Regions from separate parts of the Longispora fulva genome, predicted to be linked through region 3. Evidence: riboswitches for the same ligand, from Rfam matches in the RefSeq annotation. Region 3 holds a riboswitch; each other region holds the start of a gene.
The links. A riboswitch is a leader RNA that binds a small molecule or an ion and turns the genes downstream of it on or off. The one in region 3 is predicted to bind cyclic di-AMP.
Positions count from the first base shown of each region.

Region 1: another riboswitch for cyclic di-AMP. It lies ahead of IW245_RS33840 (C40 family peptidase); the one in region 3 lies ahead of IW245_RS05030 (coiled-coil domain-containing protein).
Region 2: another riboswitch for cyclic di-AMP. It lies ahead of IW245_RS42375 (C40 family peptidase); the one in region 3 lies ahead of IW245_RS05030 (coiled-coil domain-containing protein).

Region 1 is NZ_JADOUF010000001.1:7,317,973-7,325,418, reverse strand. Features, by position in the region: gene IW245_RS33845 (alpha/beta hydrolase) at 1-573, shown strand, start outside; cyclic di-AMP (ydaO/yuaA leader) riboswitch at 726-860, shown strand; gene IW245_RS33840 (C40 family peptidase) at 902-1,819, shown strand; gene IW245_RS33835 (C40 family peptidase) at 1,963-2,928, shown strand; gene IW245_RS33830 (aminoglycoside phosphotransferase family protein) at 3,093-4,019, shown strand; gene IW245_RS33825 (GNAT family N-acetyltransferase) at 4,034-4,525, opposite strand; gene IW245_RS33820 (hypothetical protein) at 4,668-5,192, shown strand; gene IW245_RS33815 (sigma-70 family RNA polymerase sigma factor) at 5,250-6,194, opposite strand; gene IW245_RS33810 (DMT family transporter) at 6,395-7,297, opposite strand; gene IW245_RS33805 (N-acetylmuramic acid 6-phosphate etherase) at 7,308-7,446, opposite strand, start outside.
Region 2 is NZ_JADOUF010000001.1:6,113,387-6,120,832, reverse strand. Features, by position in the region: gene IW245_RS27710 (MarR family winged helix-turn-helix transcriptional regulator) at 1-11, opposite strand, end outside; gene IW245_RS27705 (aldo/keto reductase) at 86-1,039, shown strand; gene IW245_RS42375 (C40 family peptidase) at 1,174-2,148, opposite strand; cyclic di-AMP (ydaO/yuaA leader) riboswitch at 2,162-2,307, opposite strand; gene IW245_RS27695 (threonine ammonia-lyase) at 2,460-3,395, shown strand; gene IW245_RS27690 (dienelactone hydrolase family protein) at 3,485-4,036, opposite strand; gene IW245_RS27685 (S9 family peptidase) at 4,167-6,239, opposite strand; gene IW245_RS27680 (SpoIIE family protein phosphatase) at 6,261-7,446, opposite strand, start outside.
Region 3 is NZ_JADOUF010000001.1:1,151,881-1,159,326, forward strand. Features, by position in the region: gene IW245_RS05020 (TrmB family transcriptional regulator) at 1-542, opposite strand, end outside; gene IW245_RS05025 (DUF4259 domain-containing protein) at 587-955, opposite strand; cyclic di-AMP (ydaO/yuaA leader) riboswitch at 1,074-1,225, shown strand; gene IW245_RS05030 (coiled-coil domain-containing protein) at 1,237-2,229, shown strand; gene IW245_RS05035 (GNAT family N-acetyltransferase) at 2,246-2,797, shown strand; gene IW245_RS05040 (serine hydrolase domain-containing protein) at 2,894-4,219, opposite strand; gene IW245_RS05045 (SigE family RNA polymerase sigma factor) at 4,335-4,841, shown strand; gene IW245_RS05050 (hypothetical protein) at 4,838-5,668, shown strand; gene IW245_RS05055 (GNAT family N-acetyltransferase) at 5,740-6,393, shown strand; gene IW245_RS05060 (NAD(P)H-binding protein) at 6,425-7,084, opposite strand; gene IW245_RS05065 (flavin reductase family protein) at 7,094-7,446, opposite strand, start outside.

The DNA.
Region 1 (7,446 bases), 6.2 Mb from region 3:
CTGACCACCTCGCTGTGGGCGCACAAGCTGCAGGGCACCGGCATCATCACGGCGCTCACCCTGAACAGCCCGTTCTTCGACCTCAACGCGAACTGGTTCCTGCGCAGGGTCGCGCCCGTCGTGCTGGCCCCGGTGGGCCGCCGGCAGCCGATGCGGGTGGTGCCGGCCGGCCTGAGCACGGTCTACGGCGACAGCCTGCACATCGACCGCAAGGGCAGCTGGCGGTTCGACACCGCGTGGAAGCCGCTGGAGGGCATCCCGACCCGGCTCGGCTGGCTCGTCGCGATCACGCACGCCCAGCGCCGGCTCCGCAAGGGCCTCAACATCGACATCCCGGTACTCGTGACGGCGTCCACCGCGAGCTACAAGAGTCCGGAGTGGAGCGACGACGCCACCCGGATGGACGCTGTCCTCGACGTGGAGCACATCGCGGAGTTCGCCCGCGCGCTCGGCCCGGACGTCACCTTCATCGAGGTTCCTGACGGCCTGCACGACCTGGCCCTGTCGGCGGAGGAGGCCCGCCAGCTCTACTTCGACACCCTGCAGGAGTGGCTGAACGCGCACGTAGGGTAGTCGCGCGGAGCCTAGACCCTGCCCTGAGCTGCGGTTCATCGGGGTAGGGTCCTCGTCTGGCTCGTCACTCAGGGTTGCGATGCCCCGGATCCCCGGTAGCGTCAGTCCGGTCCGGGAGTCAGCCACCCATTGATGGGGAGCGCCGGACGGGCCGCCGAGTCATCGTGACCGGTGAGCCGGGGAACCATCGCGGAGGGTGCGACTCCCTCCGCCGGGGTGAATCCGCGCAGTGCGCGGTAGGGCGCACATTTCTTCCCGTCCGAACCCGTCAGCTAACCCGGTAGGCGGTGTGCTGCCCGTGTAGGCAGACGAGGGAAGAGAGTCCTCCTTGGCACCGAATACCGTGCCGGGGCTGCTGCGCGCCGCGCTCACTGTTGTGGGCGTCTCCGTGCTGGCCGTCGCCGGACCATTGACCGCTGCGCACGCCGATCCCGGCGCCGACAGCACGATCGACCAGAACACCCGCGAGGTCGCCCAGATCTCCGGTGAGTACGACAAGGTGCACGCGGCACTCGCCAGCACCCGGCTGATCGCCGACACGGTCGCCGCGAAGCTCGCGCCCCTGGCCGCGACGGCCGACCCGCTCGGTTTCACCCTCAAGCCGGCCCCGTTCGCCACTCCGGCCCCCAGCCGTCCCGCGCCCGAGAGCGTGCAGGACATGGCCAGCGCCCGGGGCGAACTCGACGCCGAGAAGACCCGCCTGGACGCCCTGATCGCCGGGCAGACCCAGCAGGAGACAGCCCTGGCCGCGAAGAAGGCCATGGTCGAGGCCGCGACGGCCGCGCTCGTCAAGGAGCGCCAGGAGGCCACGGCCGCCGCCGAGCGGGCCAGCCGGTCCACCTCCTCGGGCTCGGGCTCCTCGGGCTCGAACACCCCGCCGCCGAACGTCTCCGGCAAGGCTGGCGTCGCCGTGCAGTTCGCCTACGCGCAGCTCGGCAAGCCGTACGTCTTCGGCGCGGCGGGCCCCGGCTCCTACGACTGCTCCGGCCTGACCATGGCCGCGTGGGGCGCGGCGGGCGTCGGCATCGGCGGACACCTGACCAACTCGCAGTGGGCCGCCACCACCCGGATCGACCGCGGTGAACTGCAGCCGGGTGACCTGGTGTTCTTCTACGGCCTCGGCCACGTGGGCATCTACGTGGGCAACAACCAGGTCATCCACGCGCCCCAGCCGGGCGAGTCGGTGAAGCTCTCCAACGTCGACGACATGGGCGGCTACGACGGCGCTGGCCGCGTCAGCGCGTAACCCCGCAATACGATGAAAACAGCTCATCACCTTGGGTGGTGGGCTGTTTTCATTGCGTAGTAGGCATTTCCCGAAGGTGGCATGCGTTTAACAAGGCGGGTAACGTGGGCGCGGCTTGTCGCCTATGAAAGGGTCGTGCTGCGTTGACCACCGTCAGCCGGAAACCCCTCCGCGTGTTGGCCATCGGCTGCGTCATCGCCGTCGCCGCCACCCTGGGTGCGGCACCAGCACAGGCCGAGCCCACCCCGCAGGAGCTCAACGCCCAGATCGACAAGGCGTCCGAGGAGCTCGAGAAGGTCATCGAGTCCTACAACAAGGTGAACGAGCAGCTCAAGGCGACCCGGGTGGCCGTGGACAAGCTGAACCTCCAGCTCAAGCCGGCCCAGGACAAAGTGGACGCCGCGCGGGGCCGGATCGGCCAGGTGGCCGCCGCCGCGTACAAGGGCCAGAGCGTGTCCTCGATGAGCGCCCTGCTCAGCTCGCAGAACCCGACGGCGCTCATGGAACAGCTGACGGTCCTCGACCAGTTCGCGTACGGGCAGCAGAAGGAAATCGCGGCTTACAACCAGGCCAAGTCCGCCTACGACGGCGAGAAGACCAAACTCGACGGCGTCCTCAACGAGCAGACGGCCCAGGAGAAGGAGCTCGCCACCCAGAAGGCGAAGATCCAGGAGGATCTGAAGAAGCTCCAGGACCAGCGCCAGAAGGCCGGCCAGGGCTCGGGTAGCTCAGCGGGCCTCCCGGCGCCCCACCTGCCGGGCACGGCGGGCAAGGCCGTCGACTTCGCATACGGCGCGGTCGGCAAGCCCTACATCTTCGCCGCCGAGGGCCCCAACGGCTACGACTGCTCGGGCCTCACCCTCGCCTCCTGGAAGGTCGCCGGCGTCTCCCTGCCGCACAACGCCGCCATGCAGTGGGACGCCACGGCCCACATCCAGCGCGCCGACCTCCAGCCCGGCGACCTGGTCTTCTCCAACGGCCTCGGCCACGTGGCGCTCTACGTGGGCAACAACCAGGTGATCCACGCCCCGCAGCCGGGCCAGAACGTCCAGCTGGCGAGCATCAACCAGATCGGCGGCCTCTACGGCTACGGCCGCGTGCGCGCTTGAGTGAGGACCCGCTGAGGACGACGCTTGCCAGCCCCGCCCTCAGCGGGCCACTTCGCCTTAGATCAAAACCTTTTAGACCATTATTTTTTACGGCGCGTCACTGATCCTGGTTCCAGCGGTGAATCCCGGGTGCGGGGTGGCTGGTCGGTGGCTACGGTCAGACGGTGTCCGACCTGATCCCCGCGTCCGTCGTGGCCGACGCCGTCGGCAGCCCGGCAGCCGTCGTCGTGTCCTGTGCCGCCGAGCCGATCCCGGGCAGCTCCGGGGCGGCCACCGCCGGGGTCACCCGGCTCGTCGGCCGGGCCGCCGTCAACGGCCGGGAGCGACCCTTCACGCTGATCCGCAAGCAGTTCCGGCCCGTGACCACCGGCCGGCACGCGGAGGCGGCCACCGACCCCCGACACTGGGCATACTGGCGCCGCGAACCCCTCGCCTACCAGGCGGCGCTGACCGGAGGCCCGGTATCCGCCCTGCCCACCGGCCCCGGTCTGACGTCCCCGCCCTGCTACGGCGTCCTCGACGACGTGGTCTACCTCCAGGACGTCACCGGCCCTGCCGAGTCCCCCCGGCTCGCCGCGGCCCGGCTGGGCGAGTGGCAGGCCACGGCCACGGTCCCGGCCGTACCGTGGCTGGCCGGGCACCAGCTCGCCCAGCGGATCGCGGTCAGCGACCTGGACTGGACCCGGGTCGACGCCCGCCCCTGGCTGGCCGCGCTCTGGGCCCGACGGCACGACCTACTCGCCGAGCTGCGCGGCGTCCCCGGGGTCCTCAGCCACGGCGACTTCCACGCCGGCAACCTGATCGCGGCCGGCGGTGCCACCGTGGTGCTGGACTGGGGCACCCTGGGCACCGGCCCGGCCGGCGCGGACCTCGCCCACCTGGCCCTGAGCACGATGGATGACACCCTGGTCGACGCGTACCTGACCGGTGCCGCCGGTCGCCTCGACCCGCGAGAGGTCCTGCTGGGCTACCGCACGACCCTGGCGCTGACCGGCGCGAGCCGGATCCACTGGATGCTGTCGGCCGGTATCCCGGTGCCTCCCGGCTACGAGGACCTCGTCCGCCCCGCCGACCCGCACCCGGGACGCTAGCGGGCTTCGTCCCGTCAGGCGGCGACCGGCGCCGTTGCGGTGAGGTCCAGCTCGCCGACGACCTGGTCGCCGCTGAGTTCGCCGGTGGGGCGGAAGCCCAGTCCCAGGTAGAAGCCCTCGGGGCCGCCCTCGCCGGGCGCCCAGGTCACAGTCGCCCGGGTTCCGCCCCGGCGGCGGATCTCGGCACACACGGCCTCGACGGCGAACCGGCCGTACCCCCGGCCCTGCTGGTCCGCCCCGATGTTCAGCCGCCAGAGGCCGGAGCGGAGCAGCTCGGGCGGGTCGGTGTCGGAGAAGTGGACGTCGAGGAAGGCCATCACGAAGCCGACCGGCTGGTCCCCGTCGAGGATCAGCCGGGGCCAGGCCATCTCCGGGTGCACGTACGCCTCCGCGAGGGAGCGCGCGACCGACTCCACGAACCGGTCCTGATCGGGCCGGACCGCCACCGCGCAGGCGGCGTCGATGTTGTCCGGGGTGACCGCCACAAGGCGCAGTGCTGACGTCATCCGGGCACCCTACCCAGCCCCGCAGGGCCGGTCGACCGGGATTCGGCCCCGACCTGGCCGACCAACCGGGCACGGGGCTCCGCGCACGGCCCCCAGCGGTTAGTCTTCGCGACGTCGCACCAGGGCCGGTCGGGGGAGTTGCATGTCAGACGGTGAGCTGGGCAAGCTCGAGTACGAGGCCTGGGCCGACGGCACCGCCGTCGTGTTCCTGCACCCCCTGTCGGGGGACCGGTCCGCACCGCCGATCCCGCTCGATCCGGAGATACGGCGGACGATCAAGGGGATGTTCCGGGTCGGCCTGGTGCTGACGGCGCTGGCCGTCACGGCTCTGGTGGTGGGCATCCGGCTGATCGCGGACGGCTCGGTCACGTCGGGCATCGTGACGGGCGTCGTGGCGGTGCTCCTCCTCTTCCTGGGACTGATCATGCTCGCCATGCGGCTGTCCGCCCGGTTCCACAGAGGGGAGCACGTCCTGCTGTCCCGGGCCGCCGCGGCCGCGTTCACGCTCGCGTTCCTCGAGGAGCGCAGGGCGCTCGACCCGGACCCCGACCCGGCGGTGATCGAGGCCGGCCGGGAGCGTCTCTGGGCGCTGGCCGTCGAACTCAGCCGCCGCCCCGGGCCCGCCGACGGCATCCCGCCGTCCGGGGACACCGCCGACCCGGGCTAGCCCCAGGCATGCGACAGGGCCCCGGCTGATGCCGGGGCCCTGTCGTCTCGTTTCCTGTTATGCCGCGACCGACATGCCCTCCGCGCGGGCCAGCTCGCGCAGCCGCCCGAGCGCCTGGATCTCCAGCTGCCGGATCCGCTCCCTCGACAACGAGAACCGCTGCGCGACCTCGGTGAGGGAGTGCTCCCGGCCGTCCTCCAGGCCGTAGCGCGCGCGGACGATGCCGGCGGAGCGGTCGTCGAGGTGGCCAATCATGGAGTCGATCCGCTCGCGCTCGAGGCCGGCGAGGACGATGTCCTCGGGGCTGGGCGCGTCGGAGTCGGAGACGAGGTCGCCGAGGCTGGTGTCGCCGTCGTCGCCGACCGGGGTGTCCAGGGACACCGTGTCCTGCGACCAGCGCTTGAGTTCGTTGACCCGCTCGACGGGGACGCCGAGGGCGTTGGCGAGCTGCTCGACCTCGGGCTCGCCGCCGAGCTCGCGGGTGAGCTGGCGGGCCATGCTGCGCATCCGGTTGACGTCCTCGACGAGGTGGACGGGGAGTCGGACGGTGCGCTCCTGCTGGGCGATGGCCCGGCTGATGGCCTGGCGGATCCACCACGTCGCGTACGTGGAGAACTTGAAGCCCTTGACGTAGTCGAACTTCTCGACGGCGCGGACCAGGCCGGTGTTGCCCTCCTGGATCAGGTCGAGCATCGGCATGCCACTGCGCACGTACCGCCGCGCGATGGAGACGACGAGCCGCAGGTTGGCCTTGATGAACTGGTCTTTCGCCTTCTGCCCCTCGGACACGAGCTCAGCGAGCTCGTCGGCCGCGATGCCCTGGGGGGCCTTGTCTTCCGTGAGCAGTCGGTCGGCGTACAGCCCGGCCTCTACGGCCTTGGCCAGGTCGACCTCCTGCGCTGCGGCGAGCAGCGGCGTCTTCGAAATCTCGTGCAGGTAGACACCGACGAGGTCACGCTCTTCCGCCACGTCTGCCGTTCGCAAAACCCGAGTCTTCTCCACGCGCGCCGAACCTCCCGTGCTTGACGTGTCACTGTCATAACGAGCGAGGACGCCTGACCATTCCGTTGACCAGGCATCTGGCCGTGAGACGTAGGTAACTCGCGGCTGTGACGGTGCCGCGAGTGGTCACACGTAGTAGGACGCTTGAGCAGGGGCATCTGGTTCCCACTGTGTCATCGGACACGGCGTGTAACCATATGTTATGCCCTGTTTGTACTCGTTTGTACGGCCGGAACGGTCGGCCTTCTGACCAGGGAGACGGCGATGAGCACGATCGCCATGCCTCCGATCACCTGCAGGCTCAGGGGTTCCCCCAGCAACAGGAACCCCAGGAGTACCGCGACGACGGGGAGCAGGTAGGTCACGACGGAGGCGGTGGGGCCCTCGTCGGCGACCAGGCGGTAGTTGAGGACGTAGGCGACACCGGTGCCGACCGCGCCCAGGGTGGCGACCGCCAGGAACGGGGCCCAGTGCCAGTGCGGGGCGCGCAGGCCGCCGAGGAAGGGCAGCAGCGGGAGGGTGAGCAGGGTGCCGACGGCCAGCTGGGAGGCCGACAGGACCACGGACTCGACGCCGCGCCGGACGATGAACCTGTCCATGTAGATGAAGGTGACGCCGTACAGGGCCGCGGCGGTCAGGCAGGCCAGGCCGCCCCAGCTCGCGGCCTCGGAGCCGGAGCGCCACGGCGAGAAGATCAGCAGGACGCCCACGAAGCCGAGGACGACGCCGGCCAGCCGCAGCGCGGTGACCCGGCGGTCGTGGCCGCTGGCGTACCCGACGAGGAGTGTCCACAGTGGGGTCGTCGCGTTGAGCACGCCGGCGATGCCGGAGGACACCTCGGTCTCGCCCACAGCGAACAGCAGGAACGGCACCACGTTGGCGATCACGGAGACGACGCCCAGGTGCAGCCACAGCATCGGGTCGCGCGGCAGGCTCCGCCGGGTGAACAGGACGAACAGCAGCAGCACCCCCGCCCCGAAGAGCAGCCGGCCGAACACGATCTGGATCGGGGCGAAGCCGCGCAGCCCGAGGGCGATCAGCAGGAAGCTCGATCCCCAGATCAGGGCCAGACCGGCGAGCCGAAACACACTTCCACGCTGCATAGTGCGGACACTAGGCCCCGGATGTAAGGAGTACAAGCGCCTTTCGGACCTGATCCTCGGATGTGATCAAAGCCGCTCTGGCCTGCACTGTCGTCACTCCGGCCAGCAGTGTGACCAGGGCCACCTTCAGTTCGTCGCCGGCCTCGGCG
Region 2 (7,446 bases), 5.0 Mb from region 3:
CCGAGCTGCATGTTGCCCACACTATCAGGGCTCTGATAGTCTCGCTCTTGAAACAATCAGAGCACTGATAGCTGGGAGAGTACTGATGCATCAGCGCACCCTGGGCAACACCGACCTGACAGTCGGCGCGGTCGGCCTCGGCTGCATGGGCATGACCTGGGCGTACTCGACGGGGACCCAGTCGCCCGACGAGCACATCAAGGTCATCCACCGGGCGATCGACCTCGGCGTGACCCTGATCGACACCGCCGACATCTACGGGCCGTACGACAACGAGGAGCTCGTCGGTCGGGCGCTCGCCGGCCGCCGGGACGAGGTCGTGCTCGCCACCAAGGCCGGCCTGGTGCCCGCCCCGTTCCCGGCCGCGATGCGGCCCGACGGTCGTCCCGAGCACATCCGGGCCGCCGTCGACGCGTCACTCCAGCGGCTCGGCGTCGACCACATCGACCTCTACCAGCTGCACCGGGTCGACTCGGACGTGCCGATCGAGGAGTCGTGGGGCGCGTTCGCCGAGCAGGTCGCCGCCGGCAAGGTCCGCCACATCGGGCTGTCGGAGGTCACCGCCGACGAGGCCGCCCGCGCGCACGCCGTGCACCCGGTCGCCAGCGTCCAGTCCGAGCTGTCCTTGTGGACCAGGGACTACCTGGACGAGGTCGTGCCGTGGACGCGGGCCAACGGGGCGGCGTTCATCCCGTTCTCGCCGCTCGGCCGGGGCTACCTGACCGGCGCGCTCGCGAGCCTCGACGACCTGGAGGAGGGCGACCGCCGCCGCCTGATGCCCCGGTTCTCCGCCGAGCTGATGGCCGCCAACCAGAAGCTGGTCGACGCGGTGCGCACCATCGCCGACCGGCATGGTGCCAAGCCCGGCCAGGTGGCGATCGCCTGGACCCTCGCCCAGGGCGAACACGTCGTGCCGATCCCGGGCACGAAGCGGATCGGCTACCTGGAGGAGAACGCGGCGGCCGCCGACCTCGTCCTCACGGCCGAGGACCTGGCGGACCTCGACGCGCTGCCGACGCCCGAGGGCCCGCGCTACTAAAACCCTTTTCCGGTTACGGCGACACCCGCCCCGGCGCGCGGCGGTCCTTCCCCGCCCCCGACCGGCGACGGCACACCCACGTGACACGAACGGCCCGCACTCCACGGGGAGGCGGGCCGTTCGCGAGGGGGGTGTCAGTGCGCGTACTTGGGGCGGGCGTAGGCGGTCGGGTTGTCCCCGCCCATGTCCACACTCTCGATCTTCACGTTCTGGCCGGGCTGCGGGGCGTGCACGACCTTGTTGTCGCCGATGTACAGCGCCACGTGCCGGTCGCCACCGTAGAAGATCAGGTCACCGGGTTGCAGCTGCGACCGGGTGATCGGGGTCGAGGCGTCGCGCTGCCAGCCGGTGTAGTGGCCCAACGTCACGCCACCCTGCGCCCACGCGGCCAGCGTCAGGCCCGAGCAGTCGTAGGAGTCGGGGCCGGCGGCCGCCCACACGTACGGCTTGCCGATCTGGGCCATCGCGAACGCCACGGCCTTGCCGGGCGGGCCGGGGATGAACGGCGGCACATAGTCGATCCGGGTGCCGCTGCGGCTCGCCCGGTCCTTGTACGCCGCGGCCCGCTGGGTCTGCAACGAGTCCATCTCGCCGGTGATGGCGACCTTCTTGGCCGAGAGCTCCGACTCCATCTTCTGCTGCGCGTCGAGCAGAGTCTGGATCTTCTTCTTCTCGGCGTCGAGCGGAGCCTTGAGCCTGTTCAGCTCGTCGATCTGCTTCTGCTCCGACCCGCTGATCGCGTCGAGGAGGGTCAGCTGCTGGAGGACAGCGTCCGCGGAGTTGCCGCCGAGCAGCGCGTTGGCGGTGCTGGCCTTGCCGCCCTTGTACGCGGCGGCCGACATCTGGCCGATCTGCGCGTACGCGGCGTCGACCTTGTCCTGGAGGGGCTTGACCTTGACGGACGCCGCCTCGGCCTCGGCCTTGGTGGACTTCAACGTCGCAGCGGTCTTGTTGTACTGCTCGATCGTGGTTTCCAGCGAGCTCCACTTGGAATCCAGCTGGCGCTCGATCTCGTCGACATCGTCGGCGTGCGCGCTGCCCGCGAAGGACATCACGACGGTGGCGGTGACGGCGACGACGGCTAAGTAGGCTCCGCGGACGGAATTCACCTGGTCTGTCGGCTCCTTCTTCCATCAGCCGCCTACCGGGTTAGCTGACGGGTTCGGGCGGGAAGATCGCCCTACCATCACTACGAACAGTGACGGACTCACCCCAACTAGCACTGTGGGTCCCCGATTCGCACAGAGGCGATTCGGCGGCATTCGACCGGTGCTCCCCCCGTCGGGTCGCTGTACCCGGACGAACGGTCCCAAGGCTAGACGCTGGACTGGGGGGTAACAAGTTATCTGCTGGTGCCACTTCGTGCGGTAGCTACCCAACTACATAACGATGAATTCGCCGTGTGGTTACCTTGACGACTATGAGGCTCGTGACCTTGGGTGACATCCACTCCGCAGCGGAGACCATCGCCGGCACCGCGCTGCGGACCCCACTCGTCCCCTGCGCGTGGGGCGACGCCGACCGACCACTCTGGCTCAAACCGGAGAACCTGCAGCCCATCGGGGCTTTCAAGATCCGGGGCGCGCGGAACGCGATCCGGCCGGGGATGACCGGAGTGGTCGCGTACTCGTCGGGCAACCACGGCCAGGCCGTCGCCTACGTCGCCCGGCAACTCGGGATCCCCGCCATCGTCGTCGTCCCCGACACCACCCCCGACGTGAAGATCGCCGGGATGCAGAATCTCGGCGCCGACGTGATCGTCGTCGCACCCGCCGAGCGGGTGTCCCGGGCGGAGGAACTCGCCGCGCGGCACGGCTACCCACTGATCCCGCCGTTCGACAGCCTCGACGTCATCGCGGGACAGGGCACCGTCGGGCTGGAGATCGCCGAGGACCTGCCCGACGTGGAGGTCGTACTCGTCCCGATCAGCGGCGGCGGCCTGATCTCCGGCGTCGGTACCGCGATCCGGGCCCTCGCCCCGCGCGCGAAGGTGATCGGGGTCGAACCGGCGCTGGCGGCCGACGCCCGGGAGAGCCTCGCCGCCGGGCGGGTCGTGTCCTGGCCGATCGAGAGCACCCAGCAGACGATCGCCGACGGACTCCGCAGCCCCCAGCTGTCGGAGCTGACCTTCGCGCACATCCGCGAGGTGGTCGACGCCATCGTCACCGTCACCGAGGAGGAGATCGGCGCGGCCGTCGGCGTGCTGGCCCGCTCCTCCCGCCTGGTGGCCGAACCGAGCGGGGCTGTGACCACGGCCGCGTACCTCTACCACCGGGAGGAGTTGCCGATCGGGCGCACCGTGGCGGTGCTCTCCGGCGGCAACATCAACCCGGCACTCCTGGCGGCCCTGGTCTGACCGTCGGGGCATTGCCTTTCCGGGCGTGCACGTGTCGGACCGCTGGAACCCGGGTCGGGGACCACCGTCATCGGATGACGATGTTGGTTTTAGATTCTGGCCAGGAAGGCGAGGACGCGCCGCCAGGTGAGGTCGGCCGAGGTCGCGTCGTAGTCGGGCAGGTCGGCGTCGGTGTAGATGTGGCCGCCGCCGGGGTAGAGGAACGTCTCGCCGCCTGGCTCGGCCATCTCCCACTCCTGGATCTCGTCCAGCGTGGCGAACTCGTCGCCCTCCGCGGCGTGCAGCTGCCACGGGCACGGCAGCCGCTCGCCGGTGCCGACGTCGCCGGCGCTGTGCAGCAGCACGAGCCCGCCCGGAGCCGGGTCGTGCCGGATCAGCTCTGAGGCCGCCCACGCGCCCATGGAGAAGCCGGCGTAGACCGTCCCGGCCGGGAGGTCCGCCGCGGCGGCCACGGCGCGCTCGAAGGCGGCGGAGCCGTGCTCCCGCTGGAAGGCCATGCCCGCGTCGAGGTCGCCGGTGACGAAGCCTTCGTAGAGATCCGGGGTGGCGACCGTGTGGCCGCCGCCCCGGAGCAGCTCGGCGGCGGCCAGGACCGCCGGCCGGAGCCCGTAGACGGAGTGCAGCAGCAGGACGTGTGCCATGCGGTCTTCCTATCACGGAGGACCGACACTTCCGGCCATCTCACCCAGCCCGGCCCGTGCCGGGCCGGGTGAGATGGCGCGCGACCCGGCCCCCAGGGCCCGCGAACCTCACCCCCGCGCCCGGTGCCAGCTAGGAGGCGGCGCCCACCACGTCCAGCAGCCACGCGTTGACGTAGGACTCCTCTTTCCACACGTCGTAGCGGCCCGACGGACCCATGTGCCCCGCGCCCATCTCCGTCTTCAGCAGCACCGGCCCGCCCTTGCCGACCACGCGCAGCCGCGCGACCCACTTCGCGGCCTCGTGCACGCCGACCCGGGGGTCGTTGAGCCCGGCCATCACGAGCATCGCCGGGTACTCCTGCGCCGTGACGTTCTCGTACGGCGAGTAGGACTTCATGTAGTGGTAGACCTCGGGATCCGCGAGCGGGTTGCCCCATTCGTCCCACTCGACCACGGTCAACGGCATCGTCGGGTCGAGAATCGTGTTCAGGGCGTCCACGAACGGCACCTGCGCCACGATCCCGCCGAACGCCTCCGGCGCGATATTGGCGATCGCGCCCATCAGCAGACCGCCGGCCGACGCGCCCCGGGCCACGGTGCGCTCCGGGCTCGTCCAGCCGGCGGCCGCCAGGTGCTTGGCGCACGCGACGAAGTCGGTGAAGGTGTTCATCTTGTGCAGCAGCTTGCCGTCGTCGTACCAGTGCCGGCCCATCTCGCCGCCGCCGCGGACGTGCGCGATGGCGAACGTGACGCCCCGGTCCACGAGGGACAGTCGGGCGATGGAGAACCACGGGTCGATGCTGGCCTCGTAGCTGCCGTAGCCGTACAGCGACAGGGGGGCCGAGCCGTCCCGGGGGGTGCCCTTCAGGGCCATGATCGAGATGGGTACCCGGGTGCCGTCCGGCGCGACGGCCCACTCGCGGAACTGCTCATAGCGGGCCGGGTCGAAGTCGCCGAGCACCGGGCGGCGCTTGAGCAGGGTCAGCTCGCCGGTGGCCAGGGAGTAGTCGTACACCGAGTCGGGGGTGACCAGCGAGGTGTAGGACAGCCGGAACGTGGTCGCCGGGTAGTGCGCGTTGCCGGTGGGGGCCACGTCGTACACCGGCTCGGGGAACGTGATCTCGCGCGGCTCGCCGTCGTTGGGCAGCACCCGCAGGCCGGTGAGGCCGTCGCGGCGGAAGTGCACGACCGCGTGGTCGGAGAACGCCTGCACCTCCAGCAGCCGGGTGTCGTCGCGGTGCGCGATCACCTCGTGGAACTGGTGCGTGTCGGCGACCGGCGTCCAGCCGATGACGAAGTTGACCGCGTCCTGGTTGTGCAGCACCCAGAACCGGTCGCCCTGGTGGTCGATCTGCACCTCGACGCCCTCGACCCGGCCCGCGCCGAAGACCTTGACCTCGCCGGTCGGGTCGTCGGAGGCGATGTATCGCAGCTCGCTCGTGATCTTGCTGCCGATGTCGATCAGGATGAACTTCTCGGACCGGGTCAGGCCGACGCTCACCCAGAACTTCTCGTCGGTCTCGTGGTGCACCAGCACGTCGGGCTCGCCCGATCCCAGGGTGTGCCGCCACACCTGGTGCGGCCGCCACGCCTCGTCCACGGTCAGGTAGAACAGCACGTCCCCGGCCAGCGACCAGGCCGAGCCGTGGAAGGTGTTCGGGATCTCGTCGGGCAGGACCTCGCCGGTGACCAGGTTCTTCACCCGCATCGTGTACCGCTCGTCGCCGGAGTAGTCCGTCGAGAACGCCAGCAGGGTGCCGTCCGGGCTCGGGTCGTAGGTGCCGAGAGAGAAGAAGTCCTTGTCGCCGGCCAGCTCGTTCTCGTCGAGCACCACCTGCTCGCCCGGCAGCGGAGCGCCGTCGGCGGACACCTGCGGGACGACGTCGCCGACGACGGGCACCCGGCAGTGGATGCCGTACTGCTTGCCCTCGACCGTGCGGCTGTAGTACCAGAAATCGCCCTGTCGGGTCGGGACCGACAGGTCCGTCTCCTGGGTGCGGGACTTCAGCTCGGTGAACAGCGTCTCCCGGAGGCCCGCGAGATGCGCGGTCCGCTCCTCGGCCCAGGCGTTCTCCGCCGTCAGGTAGCCGATGGTGTCGGGGTCGGTCTTGTCCTGGAGCCACGCGTACTCGTCGACCGTGGTGTCCCCGTGCTGGACACGGGTCGTGGGAACCTGCTTCGCGAGCGGGGGAACTGCGTTCATAGCGGGCAACGCTACCCGAGGTCAGCCCGGGTTGCGCAGCACCAACAGTGCGATGTCGTCCCGAGGCTGCTCCGGCGAGAACGCCAGCGCCGCGGCGCGCAGCCGGCTCGCGATCGCCTGCGCCGGCAGCCCGGTCAGGCCCGCCAGCTCCTGGCGCAGCCGGCCCTGGCCGTACAGCTCGTCGCCGCGCCGGCGCTCGGTCACTCCGTCGGTGTAGAACACCAGGGCGTCGCCCGGGGCCAGCCGGACCGTGGCCAGCGGGGTACGCACCGTGTCCAGCAGGCCGACCGCCGTGCCGCCCTCGCCGACCAGGGTCGTGCCGCCGTCCTCGTGCAGCAGCACCGGTTTGTCGTGCCCGGCCAGGCACAGCTCCAGCTCCACGACCCCGCTGGTCGACCGGGTCACGATCGCCGCGGCCAGGGTGCAGTGCTTGCCGTCGCCGCGTTCGAGCATCGTCGTGTTGAGCAGCTCCATCGTCCGGGGCAGGGAACGGCCGTCGCGGACCAGCACCCGCACCACGTCGCGGACCAGGCCGGTGAGGGCAGCGGCCTGCGCGCCCTTGCCGCACACGTCGCCGATCGAGACCAGCCACTCGCCGGAGTCGCTCAGCGGGAGGACGTCGTAGAAGTCGCCGCCGACGTCGGTCCCGGTGCTCGCCGGCACGTACTCCGCGCCGAACTCCAGCCCGGTCGACAACGGCAGCTTGGCCGGCAGCAGCGCCCGCTGGAACGCCTGGGCGATGTTCTCCCGCTCGGCGTGGATCCGCGCGTTGTCCAGGGCGAGCGCGACCCGCCGGGCCAGGTCGGCGACCACGGCGACCTCGTCGACGTTGTGCAGCCGGTCGAGGTGCCGGCCCACCGACAGCGTGCCGAGCAGCTGGTCGCGGGCGATCAGCGGCACCGCGACCCCCTCGAACGGCCGGGGCAGCGTGATCGGGGCCCGGGAGGTCACCACGTCGCGGAGCCGGGGCGCGACCTCGTCGAGCTGCTGGCGCAGGACGGGCAGCGCGGCCTCGTCGCGGTGCAGCCACGTTGACAGGGTCAGGTTGCCCCACTCGTCGGCGCTGTGCACGGCGCACCAGTCCCCGAGCCGGGGCACGACCAGCTGCGGGATCAGTGCCAGGGTCAGCTCCGGGTCCAGGGACTGGGCGAGCAACTCGCTCGTCTCGGACAGGAACGACAGCCAGTCCCGGCGCTGCGGGGAGGCC
Region 3 (7,446 bases):
CCGCCGACGGTGCGCGACAGCGACTCGTGCCGGTACACGTCGCCGAAGTCCAGCTCGGCGTCGCCGAAGACGTTCACGACGACCTGGCGGCCGGCCTCGGACGCGGCGCGCAGCGGGCCGGCCAGCCAGTCGAGGTCGCTGGCCCAGACGCACACCGCGACCCGCCTGGTGGCCTCGCGCACCAGAGTCACGGTGTGGTCGATGACCGCCGCGCGGTCCCGCAGCGTGAAGGCGGCCTGCTCCTGCGGGGCGGTGACCGCCGCGAGGTCGGCGATCAGGCTGTCGGCGCGCTCGGCGGTCTGCCGTTTGATCCGGCCGAGCACCTCGGCCGGCGGGTGGGCCACGAACCGGGCCGGCGTGTCCTCGGAGACCCGGGCGACGACGCTGCGGTCCACCAGGGCCGAGAGCACCTGGTACACGTTCGCGCGTTGCAGGCCGGCGCTCTTGGCCAGCTCGTATCCGGTGGCGAAGGGCTGTTGCAGCAGGGCGACGTAGACCCGGGCCTCCTGGGAGGTGAACCCGAGCGCCGTCAGGCGTTCCATCACGTGGCCCGACGCTACCCGGTGCGTAGTAGTGAACGCAACTACTACTCGAGCGCCGCCTCCGCGGCCAGCCTGTCGAACGTCTCGACCAGCACGGCCCGCCGCGCGACCCGGTAGTCGGGCTTCGGCTCCAACCCGTCGATCGTCGCGTCCCAGATGGCCAGGAACGTCGTCTTCCACTCCGCCACGGTCTCCGGCGCGGGCAGGGCCACCCCGACGTGCCCCTGCCGGGCGAGCAGGCACAGCAGCTCCAGGTTGCAGGGCACGGCCACCCCCCAGTACTCGTCCGGTTCGAGCTCGACGGGGTCGCCGGCCATCGCCGCCACCACCTCGTCGAGCAGCCGGTCCGTGAGTTCGGCGAGGTGGTCGGCCGCCGTGTCGCTGTCGAAGTTGCCACTGCCCCAGGTGCCCATCGAACCTCCATCGTGTGTGACGGGATCGTGCCAGCCCGGTACGACAGTTGCCGGCGTTGACACCCTGTCCTAGCATCGGCGTTCAGACGACCGGCCCCTCGCCACCGCACAGTGGCACCGGGAGTCACCGCCGAGTCACCCTCCGGGTGAGCCGGGGACCCAAGGTACGTGGGGTGAATCCGTCCGACTCCTCAGTGGAGGACCGGCCGGTAGGGCGCTCTTCCCGCCCGAATCCGTCAGCTGACCTGGTAGGCGGGTACGGGAGAAGGGTTCCTGCTGTCTTGTCCGCACCAGCGCGGCGCGCCGCCGTGACCGCCGTCGCCGTTCTCGCAACGACGCTGCTCGCCGTCACCCCCGCCCAGGCCGAGCCCGAGGGCGGCACGAAGGCCCTCCGCGACGCGCTCGCCGCCGCCTCCCAGGGCTACCAGGACGCCCGGACGGCGATCGACAACGCGAAGAAGCGCGAGGCCGAGCTGTCCGAGCAGGTCACCGCCTCGCAGGCCAAGGTTGCAGACCTCACCGCCGCGGTGGGCCGGCTGGCGGCGGCGCAGTACCGGGGCGGGTCCACGGCGCAGCTGGAGGTGCTGCTGTCCAGCGGGTCGCCCGACAGCTTCCTCGAGTCGGCGGCGACCGTGCGCTACCTCTCCGAGCGCGACGGCGCGCAGGTCAGCGCGCTCAAGGCCGCCCAGGCCACCCTCGCCCGGCAGCGCAAGGACCTCGACGCCGCGATCATCGAACAGGAGACCCAGCTCAAGGAGCTGCGCAAACGCCAGGACGAGGCGCTCAAGGCGCTGCGCTCCGCCGGCGGCGGCGACCCGACCCTCGGCTTCGGCGACCTGCCGGCCAACGCCGCCCCGGCACCGCGCAACCCGGACGGCAGCCTCCCGTCGGAGAGCTGCTCGGTGAAGGACCCGACGACGAGCGGCTGCCTGACCCCGCGGACCCTGCACGCGTACGAGGAAACGAAAAAAGCGGGATTCGACCACTATGTCTCGTGCTACCGCTCGATGGAGGACGGCGGGGAGCACCCGCGCGGCCGGGCCTGCGACTGGGCGGCGGCCCCCAACGGCTTCGGCGGCCAGGCGTCCGGGGCCGACAAGGACTACGGGAACCGGCTCGCCGCGTGGTACATCGCCAACGCCGACCGGCTCGGGGTGCTCTACGTGATCTGGTTCCGGCAGATCTGGATGCCCGGCACCGGCTGGCGGTCCTACTTCGGCAGCGGCGACCCCTCAGCCGAGCACACCAACCACGTGCACCTGTCCATCCGCTGAGTGGCACGATGACCACATGATCAACACCATCAGAGTGGTACGCGCCGACGAATGGCCCCAGGTGAAGGAGCTCCGGCTGGCGGCGCTGCGCGATCCGGTCGCGCATCTGGCGTTCCTCGACACCTACGAGCTCGCGTCGGCCCGGCCCGACGAGTTCTGGCAGGAACGCACGCGGGGCGCCGCCGAGGGCGGGGCGGCCCGGCAGTTCGTCGCCGAGGACGCCGACGGTCGCTGGCTGGGCGGGGTCACCGCGCTCGTCGAGCTACCCGGCGCCGAGGGCGCGTTCGGTGAGACGGTGACCGTGGCCCAGACCCACATCGTCGGCGTGTACGTCCGGCCGGAGGCCCGGGGCGCCGGCCTCGCCGAGGAGCTGTTCCGCGCGGCGCTGGACTGGTCCTGGACACTGACCGACCCGCGGGTCGAGCGGGTCCGGCTGTTCGTGCACCAGGACAACGCCCGGGCCGAGGCGCTCTACGCCAAGGTCGGCTTCCGCCGCACCGGAGTATCGGTCCCGGTGCCCGCCGACGAGTCCCGCCGCGAGAACGAACTCGCCGTCACCCGGCCCTGACCAGCTCCCCCCAGGTGACAGCGGGTGACAGCGGGCCCGCGTGCCCCGGCGACCGCTGGAAACCGGGGCAGGTGTCGCCGTAACAGATGATGGTCTTCAGATCTTCAGCGTCGCGTGAATGTCCGCGCCCGGGGCCGCGTCCTGGGCGATCACCAGCGTATCCGGCGAAGGGAACCGGACCGTGGCGTTGAGCCCGGCGGCCCGCCAGGACCCGTGGTCGGCCGGTCGGAGCGCCAGCGGGGCCTGGCCCGGCGCGGTCAGCGTGAACTCGGGGCCGTCGGAGGTGACCACGAACTCGCCGTCGTCGCCGACGAACCGGCCGGCCACCGCCGGCCCGCCGGCCGGGGTCGCAGAGGCCTCCGGCCAGCCGAGACCCTTTGCGAGGGCCGGCAGCAGCGCCTCGGCGATCAGCGCGTACCCGTAGTCGCCGTTGGTCATGATGACCGCGCCCCGGCCGCCGTCGAGGAACAGCTTCGCGTCGCACTGGAAGCCCTCGTTGCCGCCGCTGTGCCCGATCCACCGGGGCTCGCCGGGCTCCTGGACCTGCAGGCCGAGGCCGTAGGCCCGGTGCGGCGTCGACCGGGTGGCCATCTGCCCGGCCATGTCCCGGGGGAGCAGCGCGCTGCCCTCACCGTTCAGGCTGGCCCGCAGGGTGAGGAAGAGCCGCGCCAGGTCCGTGGGCGTGCTCCAGAGCCCGGCGGCGGCCATCTCGGGGTAGGTGTGCGCCTCCCCGGCCAGCGGCACCGGCCCCGGCCGGTGGCCCGAGGCGGTCGACCCGGCCGGCTGCGGCCCGAACACGCTGCGGGTCATGCCCAGCGGGCCCAGGACCTGCTCGGCGACCAGGTCGGCGTAGTCGCGGCCGGTCACGTCGCACAGCACCTGCTGCATGATGGTGTACCCGCCGCCGGAGTAGCTGAACCGGGTGCCCGGCACGGACACCACCCGGACCGGGTCGCTGTTGCCCCGACCGTCGAGCAGCTCGGGGACGCTCGGCACCGGCACGCCCGCCGGGTACCCGATCAGGCCGTGCACAGTCGTGCCCGCCGTGTGCCCGAGCAGCTGGCGGAGCGTCACCCGGGGCTGCCAGCCGGCGTTGGCCGGAACCCGCCACGACGTGAGCGCGTCGTTGACGTCCGCGTCCAGGTCGAGCGTGCCGTCGGCGGCGAGCCGCAGGACGCATGCCGCCGCCACGGCCTTGCTGATCGAGGCGGCCTGGAACAGGGTCTGATCGGTCACCGGCTCGGGCCGGTCCGCGCACAGCACCCCGGCGGCCAGGGTGTCGACGACCTCGCCGCCCTCGATCAGCGCGATGCTCACGCCCGGGACGTGGCAGGCGGCCAGCGCCTCCGCCAGGTCGACCGGCGGGTCGGTGTGCGGCCGGCCGAGGTCGATGTCGCGCAGGTGGGTGTGCAGAACGGACACGGTGTCACTCCATCGTGGAAGGGCCGGCACGAGGATCATGCACGATGTCAACCGGGTGGGCCACACCTTTCGTTTCCTGTCCGACCATCTCACCCGACAGGCCGGAGGGCCGCCCGTGCGCGACCGAGACGACACCGAGTTCCGAGAATTCGTCAGCAGCCGGATACCCGGCCTCCGGCGGTCCGCCTACCTGCTGTGCGGCGACGTGCACACCGCCGACGACCTGGTCTCCATCGCCGTCGGCAAGGTGTACCGGCACTGGCGCCGCATCCAGCGCCTCGAGCACCCCGACGCGTACCTGCGGCGGATGCTCCTGACCGCCTGGCTCGACGAGCGCCGCCGGCCCTGGCGGCGCGAACAGCCCACCGACGCGCCGCCGGAACGGGCGCACCCCGGCGAGCGGGACGTCACCGAACGGCTCAGCCTGCTGGGACACCTCGACCGGCTGACCGGCAGGCAACGGGCCGTCCTCGTCCTGCGGTTCTTCGACGACCTGAGCGTCGAACAGACCGCCGACCTGCTGCGCCTGTCCACCGGCACCGTCAAGACCCACACCGCCCGCGGCCTGGCCGCGCTCCGCGACCTGATCGGCGTCCCCGCACTCACGAAGGACCAGACATGAGCACCGAACGACTCCGTACCCTGTTCGACGAGACCGCCGGACCCGACGTGCTCGGCCCGCCCGGGATCGACCTCGACGCCGTGATCGGCCGCGAACGCGGGGCGCGTACCCGTCGTCGGGTCTTCGCCGTGGGCGGCGCCACCCTCGCCGTCGCCGCCCTGGCCCTGGCGCTGCCGACGGTCCTCACCGGCGCGGTGACCGGTGCCGCCATCCCGGGAGGGCCAGGGACCCGCGCGGCCGATCCGGCAGCGTCGGCGGCCCCGACCGGCACTCCCACCGCGTCGCCCGGGCCGCGGGGCCGGGAGGAGGTGGCCGGGGCGCTGACCGCCGTGCTGGGCACCCGGATCCGCGAACTGCTCCCGGCGGCCACCTTCGTGCCCCTCACCGAGCAGGCCGGCCGGGCCGGTGCTCTGCAGGTCTTCCCCAGCCAGGCGATCGCGTTCAAGGCCGGGGCCGATATCGCCGACTCCGGGGGTACCAGCACGCTGTCCATCCTGATCATGCCGCAGGACGCCCCCGCCGAGCACCGCAGTTGTCCGCGGGACGTCAGCCTCAGTGACGCCCCCGAGTGGAACTGCACCTGGAGCACCCCGGCCGACGGTTCCCTGGTGCTGGAGTCCTCCGCCCCGGCCGCCGCCGGCATCGTGGCCCACGAGGTGGTGGTCTACCGCGCCGGCTACATGGTGCTGGTCAAGTCGGCCAACTACGGCTACAACTCGGTCCAGCAAGGCAAGAACATGCCGCGTCCGGCACCGCAGCGGGCCACCCCCGCCGTGGACGTGGCGATCGCCCGGGATCTGGCCGACCGGCTCAGCCTGGCACTGTGACGGGGGCGGGCCCGGGCGATCCGTCCCGGGCCCGGCAGGTCCGCCCGGCGCGGCCGTGCTGTAATGGCCAGATGATCATGATGGGGGACCTGATCCGCCGGTGGCAGCGCGGCTGGTGCCTGGCCAGGCGCATACCCGACGGCATCCCGGTCGACGGCGGCGTCGAGGTCCGCTGCGACCAGCCCGGCCGCCAGGTCGAGGTGTTCGCGCTCCGCGCCGACGAGGAACCCGACTCGGTGGCCCGGTTGGCCGCCCGGGTGGCCGCATCCGACGTCACCACCTGGCTGACCGTGACCACCACTCGGCCCCGCGACGTCGAGGCCACGATCCGGGCGGGCGGGCTCGAACCCCTCGACCGGCCCGAGTGGCTGATGTCCGTCGACCTGGCCGGTCATCCGCGCCCGGCGCCGGTCGGGCCGTACCAGGCCACGGTCGACGTCGACGGGCCGGTCGTCACGGTCGTGATCCACCACGGGTCCGGCGAGCTGGCGGCCAGGGGTCAGATGGCGGTGTCCGGCGCCGACGCCGTGGCCGACAAGATCGAGACGATGCCGGCACACCGGCGGCGGGGCCTGGCCAGCGCGCTGATGGGCGCGCTCGCCGGGGCGGCGGTCGAGCGGGGCGCGCGGACCGGGCTGCTGATCGCCAGCGCCGACGGCCAGCACCTGTACTCCAGCCTCGGCTGGCGCCGCGAGGCCGACGTCCTCATCGCCCGGCGGCCGTGAGCCTCACCGCCGGGCGGCCTCGACCCCACGGTCACCGCTGGGCGGCCGTGACCGCCTCGACGACAGAGGTCCGGCCGCCGATCAGCTCCAGGGTCGACCCGGCGGTGCCCGGCGCGTCCAGCAGCGCCACGATCACGGCCGCCACGTCGTCGCGGGTCACGTCCCCGCGCCCGGTGCCGGCGGCCAGGGTCACCAGCCCGGTACCGGGCCCGTCGGTGAGCCGCCCCGGCCGCAGCACCGTCCAGTCGAGCCCGGCCCTGGCCCGCACGTCGTCGTCGGCCGCGCCCTTCGCGCGCAGGTAGGCGGCGAACACCGGGTCGGTGCCGGCCGGCGGGTCGGTGTCGGCGCCCATGCTGGACACGATGACGAACCGGCGCACCCCGGCCAGCTCGGCCGCGTCGGCGAACAGGGCCGCGGCGCCCCGGTCCACGGTGTCCTTGCGGCCGATCCCGCTGCCGGGGCCGGCCCCGGCGGCGAACACGGCGGCGTCGGCCCCGGCGAGATGGGCCGCGACCTCGGTGGCGGAGGCGGACTCCAGGTCGCAGGTGATCGGCTCGGCCCCTGCGGCGCGCAGGTCGTCGGCCTGTCCGGGGTGGCGGATCAGGCCGGCGACGGTGTCGCCGCGCGCGGCGAGGAGCCGTTCGAGCCGGAGTGCGATCTGGCCGTGTCCGCCGGCGACGACTGTGCGCATCCCCCGACCCTAGGCCGGTTGGGGGAGCTGGTGCGGCATGTTCCAGCCCTCGGCGAGCCGGGAGGGGTGCACGTTGTCGCCGCCGCCGAAGAACTCGCAGAACTTCATGATCAGGGGATCCCAACCGATCGGGTCGACATACGCGGTACCCGGAATGATCAGGCTCTCCTCGACGTGCGCGCGCCGGATCAGGACGTGGAACGCCGTGGCGCGCGGCTCGGGCATGCCGAACGGGTGGGCCGCGACCACCTCGCACTCCAACTGGATCGGGCACTCGGCGATCCGGGGCGCGCCGACCAGGTCCGAGGGCTGCGCGGTCAGGCCGGCGACGCCGAACTTGTCGGGCTCGTGGCGGTACCCCT